DNA from 4 places in the Streptomyces sp. NPDC001020 genome. Region 1 is predicted to be linked to each of the others. Evidence: riboswitches for the same ligand, from Rfam matches in the RefSeq annotation. Region 1 holds a riboswitch; each other region holds the start of a gene.
The links. Region 1 has a riboswitch for cyclic di-AMP ahead of ACWDEX_RS16020 (NlpC/P60 family protein). Riboswitches for the same ligand answer to the same signal wherever they lie in the genome.

Region 1 (2,192 bases):
TTCTTCAGGTTGGAGATCTTGGCACTGAAGGACTTGGGCGGGAACCGCTTGGGGTCGAGGTCCAGATCGCGGCAGACGAGCGCCATCAGACGCTTGCTGTCGGCCGCGTCGTAGATCGAGAACGAGGACGTGAAGCCGAGCTTCTTCGACTCGCGCCGCAGGATGCGCACGCACGCACTGTGGAAGGTCATCACCCACATCGCGTTCGCCCGCGGGCCGACGAGCTGCTCGACGCGCTCCTTCATCTCGCCCGCGGCCTTGTTGGTGAACGTGATCGCGAGGATCTGGCCGGGGTGCACACCCCGCTCGGCCAGCAGATGGGCGATGCGGTGCGTGAGCACGCGCGTCTTGCCGGAGCCGGCGCCGGCCACGATGAGCAGGGGGGAGCCGGCGTGCACCACGGCCGCGCGCTGGTTCTCGTTCAACCCCTCCAGCAGCGCTGCCGGGTCGATGACGGGGCGGGGCGCGCCGTCGCGGTAGTAAGCCTCCCCGCTCTCGGCCCCGCTCGAGCGGGGGGACCGCCATCGGTCCGGCGGCATGTCGAACTTCCCGCCGAACAGGTCCTCCGGAATCTGCTCCGGAGCGTGATCGTCCTCGGGCGGCGGGGGCTCCTCCTCAGGTGCCGGGGTGGCCTTGAGGTCCGCCAGGAAGCTGTCGTCAAAGAGGCTGCTCATCGCTCTCCGAGTCTAGGCCGCCCCACCGACAACCGACTGCCACCCCGAAAACTCCGCCCGCGGAATCGGATCCCGGGCTCGGTGATCTTCCGAAGTCGGCCGCCGAGCACCTCTTCACGTTCCGATATCGCACGGTCACCTTCAGCATGCGGCGGACTGGATGCACGCCGCCCCGTCCGCTTCGGCCGGAGATCCTGCGACTCCCTTCCCGGACCAGGGTGGACCAGGCCTCTTCAGCCGACCGAAGAGAGGCGGCATGTCTCAGCAAATGCCCTCTTATTGGCCATGGGCAGCGGAGCCCATGATCAAGGTCACGAAAATGTATCGGGCATATCGAACATCAACCTTCACACGGGCCACACCAGTTGGCTAGCGTGCCGGGCGGGCCGCAGGACCCCCACCGGCGAACGTCGCCGGGCCGCGCGGCCTCCGCCGAGTCCGGTGCGCCCCGCGCTGCCGGAGCCGGGGACCCAACCGACCTTGGGGTGAATCGGCCAACCGTCTTACGGGATGCGGCCGTAGGGCACACCTTCCGGACCCCCGCCCGAACCCGACAGCTAACTCGGTAGGCGGAGCACGGAAGGAGTCGCCTCCCCATGGCGTCGCACCGCAAGCCGCGTCCCTCCGGCATCGCAGCCATACGTACCCCCGCCATCGCGACGGCCGCCGTCGCCTCCGTGGCCCTGCTCTCCCAGACAGCCGACGCAGCGCCCTCCCCCGACCGCAAGCCGAGTCTGGAGGAGGTGCAGAAGCAGGTCGACGACCTCTACCGCCAGGCCGAGACGGGTACCGAGAAGTACAACGCGGCCAAGGAGAAGACGGTCACGCAGCGCAAGCACGCCGACACCCTCCTCGACGACGTCGCCCGCCGCACGCAGAAGCTCAACGACGCGCGCGACGAGCTGGGGTCGTTCGCCGCGGCGCAGTACCGCACCGGAACCGCGGCCCCCGACACCGCCACGTTCCTGCTGGCCGACTCGCCCCAGGACTACTTCGACCAGACCCAGCTGATGAGCCGGCTGACCGGCCGCCAGAAGGAAGCGGTCGACCAGTACGTCACCGAGCAGGCCGCGACGATGAAGAAGCGGCGGGAGGCCACCAAGAGCCTGCAGACGCTCACCGAGACGCAGAAGACGCTCAGGACGACCAAGGCGGACGTCCAGAAGAAGCTCTCCACCGCGCGGCAGCTGCTGTCGAAGCTGACCGTGGAGGAGAAGGCGCGGCTCGCCGAGATCGAGAAGAAGAAGCAGGAAGAGGCCCGGCGCAAGGCGGAGGAACTGGCCCGACAGCAGGCGGCCAAGGAGGAGGCGGCCCGCAAGGAGGCAGCCCGCAACGAGGCGGCGCAGAAGGAAGCAGCTCAGAAGGAGGCGTCCTCGTCCACCACGACGGGCTCTTCGGACTCCTCCTCCGCGGGTTCCGGCTCCACGAGCTCCGACTCCACAAGCTCCTCCTACGCGACGAAGGCCGCAAACGCCCTCGCGTTCGCCCGCGCGCAGATCGGGAAGCCGTATGTGTGGG
Region 2 (2,192 bases), on a different contig from region 1:
GCGTGCCCGTGGGCGCGGCGAAGTCCAGGCCGGTGTGGTGGCCGGAGGACCACATGGTGCCGGGGTCACCGTAGTGCGAGGTCAGGGTGTACGAGGAGGTCGGCAGGGAGTACTGCTTGGCCAGTGCGGCCAGTCGCTCCGCCTCGGCCTTCTTCCTGGCCTCTTCCTCCGCCTTCCGCTTGGCCTCCTCCGCCTTCTTCTTCTCGGCGGCGGCCTTGGCCTTGGCTTCGTCCTGCGCCTTGGCCGCGTCCTCGGAGGCCTTCTTCGCGGCGGCCTCCTCAGCGACGCGCGCGGCCTCCTGGTCGAGCTGGTTCTGCTGGGAATCGGCCTGCTGCATGATCCGGGCGCGCAGTGCCTCGCCCGCGTCGTCCGTGCCCGAGGTGGCGTCGGCGGTGGTCAGGCCGACGTCGCTGAGGGTGGTGGCGGAGTCCTTCGGGGTTTCGCTGTCCTCGCCGATGAGCGCCTTGGCGGAGTCCTTGACCGAGGGCAGGTCCGGCAGGGATATCGACACCGGCGGCTTGCCGGTCTGGGCGGTGGCCATGCCGCCCGCGCCGACGGCGGCGATCACGCCGACGCCGAGAACGGTGGAGCTGCGTGCGAGACCGCCCCCGCGCTGCTTGACGCGGTGCCTGCCACGGACGGGGCGGAGGGACTCCTCCGAGGGGCTCCACTCCTCCCAGGGGCCCTCGTCGGCGCGAGCCACGAAGCCGTACGTCTGGGTGTCCTCGGGGGCGAACGAGGTGTTCTGGGCAGGCCGGTTGGACGCCACGAAGGCGCGCTCCTTTCCTTCCGTCTCGCCTACCGGGTTAGCTGACGGGTTCGGAGCGGGAAGGTCTCCTACGCGCGCATTCCGGCCGTGCTTCCACGGCGGCATCCGCCCGATTCACCCCAGGGTGTTGGTTCCCCGGTTCCCTTGCGGGATTCGGCACACGCGCACGGAGCCGCCTCTTGTGACGGCTGGGACGACCGCGCTGCGTTATCGAACGTTAATAGACACAGGGGCCGTATTCCAAGTTGTTCCGCCAGATCATTGACGTCCTCGGCCTGGACTTTCACCTCATGAGCGTTGGAAAACGGGCGAGTTGACCGCACCTCAGCCACCTCACAGGTATTGACGGTGCGTCAGTTGTTATGCGCACAGGGACGGTTTGCTCACGTGCTGTGACAAAGATCGGGGGTACGGGAGCGGCGCACGGTCGGCGGAGCCCGCACCTCCCTCGCACGACCGCCGATGTGGCGGACCGCTCCTCAGGAACGCGTCCGGCCTCTCGCGCCGGGCGTGCCCGCCGACGGCCGCGAGGGGAAAATGCACCGAGGGCCGGAACCCTTTCGGATTCCGGCCCTCGGCCATCAGTAGCGGGGACAGGATTTGAACCTGCGACCTCTGGGTTATGAGCCCAGCGAGCTACCGAGCTGCTCCACCCCGCGTCGGTGATTCCAGTGTACGTCATTCACGGGACTCCCCGCACACAGGTTTCGCGCCGCCCTCCCGCACCGGCTGTTTCAGCGCCACCGGTGCCGTCAGGAGCGGCCGGGCGGGGACAGCAGATGGGCGTTCGGGGCCTTCGCCCGCTGCTCGTACTCCGGCAGGACCACCACCTCCGCACCCTGCGCCGCCAGCACCCCGCTCCCGTCGGCCGATGCCACGAACGTGTCCGGCTCGCGCCAGGCCGTGACCACCCGCCGCACCCCGGCGTCGAGGATCAGCCGGGCGCACGGCGCGGGCCGGGAGGCACGGCGGGCGCACGGCTCCAGGCTGCTGTACACCGTGGCGGCGGCCAGCCGGGGGTCCGCCGGGTCGAGCTTCGCCAGCGCCGCCTCCTCCGCGTGGACCACGGGATCGCCGCCCTCCCGCGAGTGCGCCCGTGCCAGCTCCGTCCCGTCGGCCGCGACGATCACCGCGCCGACGCTGAAGGCCGTACGGGAGGGCGGGCACTGCGCCGCCAGCTCGCAGGCCTTCTCCAGCCACCGCCGGTCCGCGGCCGAGGCCTGCCTCCCGGTGCCGGGCGCCGTGGGGACGTACCGCAGCAGCACGACGTCCCCGACCGGTCGCGTCTCCACCAGCTGCATCCGCCCCGGCGGGTACGTCCCGGGCCCGAACATCCGCGGCGCGTCCGCCTCTCCCACGAACAGCGGCGCCACCACGAGCTGCAGCTCGTCCGCGAGCCCCTGCTGGAGCAGCTGGGTGTGCA
Region 3 (2,192 bases), on a different contig from region 1:
GATCACCACGAGCGCCCGCTGTTCCAGGCCAGGCCGTATCGGATCACGAACGGCGCATTCAAGACCAGGTGATACAAAAAGGTATTTATCGGTACAGCCGAAAAGCGCCCCTCATAGCCGGAAGCGACCCCCGTTCGGTGGGTGTCGGCGATCCCGACAGGCGCCGTCACGAGAGACGCGACCGCCACCGTCACCCGGCCGGGCGCACGCACCGACGTCCCACCCATGCCGCGCTCACACTGAAACCCACCCTCACCCTCACCCCAGGGCGGCACCCGTCTGTACGCACCGGCATGGCGCCCACCGACCGGCGATCCGCACCGGCCGCCCCAAAACCTCGCCCTGCCACCCACTCCACTGACTCCACCGCGCCCCGCGACGAGCCACATCTCCCCCGGCACGCGGGGCACGGCCACGCCTTCACGCACGACCACACCTTCTTGCCCATGGAGACGCGCAGGCACGACACGCCGCCGACAAGTGCGGCGAGACGGCGTTCCACCGGTGCCGGAGGGGCGGATTCCGCGCACACCGAATGAACGGACGGATTCCGTGTACGGCGACCGGCGGGGCGGAGGTTGCGGCGCACAGGACTTCGTAACTGCCAGAATGTGAACCTTTTGCCCGAATTACCCATTTATGCGAGCTACGCACCAATTGGGATCAAGATGGTGTGAGTGAAATGGGTCACGCCAGCACCCAAATCGGACATTCGAGGCCGTTCGCCAACTCCCCATTTGCAGGCGGCAAGTTGAGTCCTACTCAACAAAATGGATCATACCCCCCATTCCCCCAGGTCAAGGTCATTTTGATCGGACCGTGATGTCTGGCCTTGTTTCCGACATGTGCTTCCGCATACCTTCCCTTCACCCGAGCGGACGCCAAATCCTGCCACCGCTCGAAAACCCATCGACCCCTTTAAGGCAGGAGCGGGGGACCCAGGTAAGTCGCCGATCCGGACACCGCGCCGGTACGGCTCGGGGTGAAGCCGTGGCCTCTTCGACGAGGACATGGCCGGGCACCTCCCCGCCCGAACCCGACAGCTCACCTCGCAGGCGTCAGGAGAGGAATACGACATGCCCGCTTTCGCCCTGCCCACACGCCGTCGGGACCGCGGCTCCAAGGCCACCCGCCTCACCCGCACCCTCGCCCTCGCCGGCGCCGGTGCAGCCGTTCTCGTCCTCCCGGTCGCCGGCGCGACCAGCGCTTTCGCCGCCCCCGCTGCCACGCCGACCGTGGCCGTGACGACCCAGGGCACGACCCTCGACAGTTGGATCCGCCAGTCGCTGACGGTCATGGCGCAGCACGGCATTCCCGGTACGTACAACGGCATCTACCGCAACGTGATGCGCGAGTCCTCGGGCAACCCGAAGGCCATCAACCTCTGGGACTCGAACGCCCGAGCTGGCATCCCGTCCAAGGGTCTCCTCCAGGTCATCGACCCGACGTTCCGCACGTACCACGTGCCGGGCACGGCGTTCGACCCGTACGACCCGGTGGCGAACATCACCGCCGCGTGCAACTACGCCGCCGCACGGTACGGCTCGATCGACAACGTCAACAGCGCGTACTGAGGCAGCCCGGCCGAGAGCTGCCGCCGGGGCCTACCGCCCCACGAAGAGTCGTTCGAGGACGACGGCGATGCCGTCGTCCTCGTTCGACGTTGTGACCTCGTCCGCGACCGCCTTGAGTTCGGGATGGGCGTTGGCCATGGCTACGCCATGCGCGGCCCACTGGAACATGGGGATGTCATTGGGCATGTCACCGAAGGCGATGGTCGCCGACGGCGACAGGCCCAGGTACTCGGCGGCCAGCGCGAGACCCGTCGCCTTGGTGACACCGCACGGCTGAAGCTCGACGGTGCCGGGCCCCGACATGGTGACCGAGGCAAGGGAACCGACCGCCTCGCGGGCCGCCGTGGCCAACTCGTCGTCGGACAGGGCGTGATGGCGCAGCAGCACCTTGCTGATCGGCTCGCACCACAGGTCGTCGCGCCGTTCGACGCGCACCGCGGGCAGGGTGGGATGCGGCATCAGGTAGCCGGGCTCGACGAGCGTGAGCCCGTCCACCCCGTCCTGGTCGACGGCCGCGTACACCTGCCCGACCTCGGCCTCGATCTTGCCGAGCGCGGTCTCGGCCAACTCCCGGTCCAGGGTGACGGAGAACAGCAGCCGATCCGCGCGGGCGTCGTA
Region 4 (2,192 bases), on a different contig from region 1:
GCCTGCTGCGCCGCGAGCCCGAGCGCGCCACACGGGCCCGCACGGTGGCGGCGGCCCTACACTCCCGCCTCGCGGCCGAGGGCCACAGGGTGGTGCGGCCGGACGCCGCCGTCGTCTCGGTGCGGGCACCATCCGCCGAACAGGCCGTGCGGTGGGCGGCCGACTGCCGGACGGCGGGAGTCGCCGTCGGCTGCTTCCGGCCGCCGTCGGTGCCCGACGACATGTCACGGCTGCGGCTGACCGCCCGTGCGGACCTCACCGACGAGCAGGTCGGGCACGCGGTGCGTGTGATCGGCGAGACGCGACCGTGAGCCGGTGAAACCGCCGTCCGAGCCCGGCCCGTGGGCACTGCCTGGCCGTACGTCAGGCGCCCTATCGGAGTTGAGTCATCGCCGCGCTGCTCAGAGTTGTCGGCCACCGCGGCCCTCCGCATACCCGCCGGGTTGACGGCGCACCAGCTCCGTCACCCTGGCGGGTGCCTCAGCGGACCCGCCCGTACCACACGTTCTTCGTCCAGATCTTCTGGAGCCTGACCACGTCCCCGGTCTTCGGGGAGTGCCAGATCCTTCCCTTCCCGGCGTAGATGCCGACGTGGTAGACGTTCCGGCCCGAGTGGAAGAACACCAGGTCTCCCACCTTGCGGTGGGAGGTGGAGACGTGGTGCGTCTTGTTGTACTGCGCCGAGGCGGTGCGGGGCAGCTTCTTGCCCGCCTTCTTGTACGCGTAGAGCGTGAGCCCGGAGCAATCGAAGCGATGCGGTCCAGTGGCGCCCCACTGGTACGGGGATCCCTTCTCGGATGCGGCGATCCGAAGCGCTTTCGCCGCCGGAGAGGCGGGCGCGGCGTGGGCGGCGACCCCGGGGGCCACGATGCTGCCGCCGACGGCGGCGATGGTGAGAGCGGAGGCCGTACCGGCCCGGGTCAGCAGCGATGGGACACGATTGAGCGCAGTCATGCGTCACCCTTCGTCAGCCGCCTGTGAAGGATGACCTGTCGGATTCGGGCTGGCGAAGTAGCCCGGCCGCATACGCGGCTTCACCCCAAGGACCGCCCGGAGCTCTCCGGTGGCCCGCATTGCTGGGTCCTCCACTCCTGCCGATCCACTCCTGTCGACCGGTCATCCAGGCGGCGGCAGGACTCGGCGTCCGCCCGGACCGCCCCGCCGCGGTGGCGGGGGCTTGTCGTCAGCAAGGGATCTTCACGCAAGGAGGTCGGAAAATCACAATGGAATCGGCGTTTTGTGGTGTTACTCACCATCCACCCGTTCGGGTGGATACCCCTGCGTTCGAGGGGAGTTGACGGGGTGTACGGGCCGCGTACCTGCACCGCAGCGTCCCTGTCGCCTCGAATAAGCGGTGGGTGCGCGGCCCTTCCTGTCCCCCGGAAGGAAGAGTGCCTACTCCGGACGTGGGTACGCCATGTGGACCGTTTCGGACGGGGTACGTCCGCCGTAGTGGTTGACGCCCTGTCAGTTCTCTTCGGGTGGCACCGTGAGACGAGCCGTGCGCCGTTCGCCGTCGAGGACGCGCAGGGCTCGGGCGAGCGTCGGGCCGTGCAGGTCGCTCTCCCCGCGCTGGTGCATCAGCGCCAGCGCGTCCCGCAGGGCCGCCGCCTTGCTTGCCAGCGCCTGGGCGGCGCGCAGCCCGCGGTAGGTGTCCGCGGAGTGCGCGGGGTTGATGCGGCCGAGCAGGTCGACCACGTCGAGGTACCGGTCGATCAGTTCCGCCTCGGCGCGGGTCAGTGCGGGCAGTGGAGGGAGTTCGGGCGGCAGCACCGGCGGCTCACCTCGCGCCGGAGTCGGTGTGTGACGCCCTGCGGGTAGGAATGACACGGTCGACCAGTCCGTACTCCACCGCTGCCGGTGCGTCGAGGATCTTGTCCCGCTCGATGTCGGCGGCGATCCGCTCCGGACTCTGCCCAGTGTGCCGTGCGAGCATCTCCTCCAACTGCCTGCGGGTGCGCGTCAACTCCGCTGCCTGGATGGTCAGATCACTGGTCTGCCCCTGTACGGGCTCCGGAAGGGACGGCTGGTGGATCAGTACGCGCGCGCCGGGCAGCGCGAACCGCTTGCCGGGGGTGCCCCCGGTGAGCAGTACGGCCGCGGCCGAGGCCGCCTGGCCGAGGCAGATCGTCTCCACGTCGCACCCGACGTACTGCATCGTGTCGTAGACCGCGGTCATCGCGCTGAACGAG

Region 2: it holds a riboswitch for cyclic di-AMP, as region 1 does, so the genes downstream of both, ACWDEX_RS35350 (M23 family metallopeptidase) here and ACWDEX_RS16020 (NlpC/P60 family protein) in region 1, are expected to answer to the same signal.
Region 3: it holds a riboswitch for cyclic di-AMP, as region 1 does, so the genes downstream of both, ACWDEX_RS11045 (transglycosylase SLT domain-containing protein) here and ACWDEX_RS16020 (NlpC/P60 family protein) in region 1, are expected to answer to the same signal.
Region 4: it holds a riboswitch for cyclic di-AMP, as region 1 does, so the genes downstream of both, ACWDEX_RS33235 (C40 family peptidase) here and ACWDEX_RS16020 (NlpC/P60 family protein) in region 1, are expected to answer to the same signal.

The regions. Positions count from the first base shown of each region.
Region 1 is NZ_JBSFLQ010000014.1:104,057-106,248, forward strand. Features, by position in the region: gene pcrA (DNA helicase PcrA) at 1-674, opposite strand, end outside; cyclic di-AMP (ydaO/yuaA leader) riboswitch at 1,095-1,261, shown strand; gene ACWDEX_RS16020 (NlpC/P60 family protein) at 1,271-2,192, shown strand, end outside.
Region 2 is NZ_JBSFLQ010000066.1:16,339-18,530, forward strand. Features, by position in the region: gene ACWDEX_RS35350 (M23 family metallopeptidase) at 1-769, opposite strand, end outside; cyclic di-AMP (ydaO/yuaA leader) riboswitch at 781-938, opposite strand; tRNA gene ACWDEX_RS35355 (tRNA-Met) at 1,355-1,428, opposite strand; gene ACWDEX_RS35360 (dihydrofolate reductase family protein) at 1,522-2,192, opposite strand, start outside.
Region 3 is NZ_JBSFLQ010000009.1:100,191-102,382, forward strand. Features, by position in the region: cyclic di-AMP (ydaO/yuaA leader) riboswitch at 898-1,072, shown strand; gene ACWDEX_RS11045 (transglycosylase SLT domain-containing protein) at 1,077-1,574, shown strand; gene ACWDEX_RS11050 (HAD family hydrolase) at 1,605-2,192, opposite strand, start outside.
Region 4 is NZ_JBSFLQ010000053.1:479-2,670, reverse strand. Features, by position in the region: gene ACWDEX_RS33240 (8-amino-7-oxononanoate synthase) at 1-311, shown strand, start outside; gene ACWDEX_RS33235 (C40 family peptidase) at 481-954, opposite strand; cyclic di-AMP (ydaO/yuaA leader) riboswitch at 958-1,137, opposite strand; gene ACWDEX_RS33230 (hypothetical protein) at 1,468-1,773, opposite strand; gene ACWDEX_RS33225 (ATP-dependent Clp protease proteolytic subunit) at 1,781-2,192, opposite strand, start outside.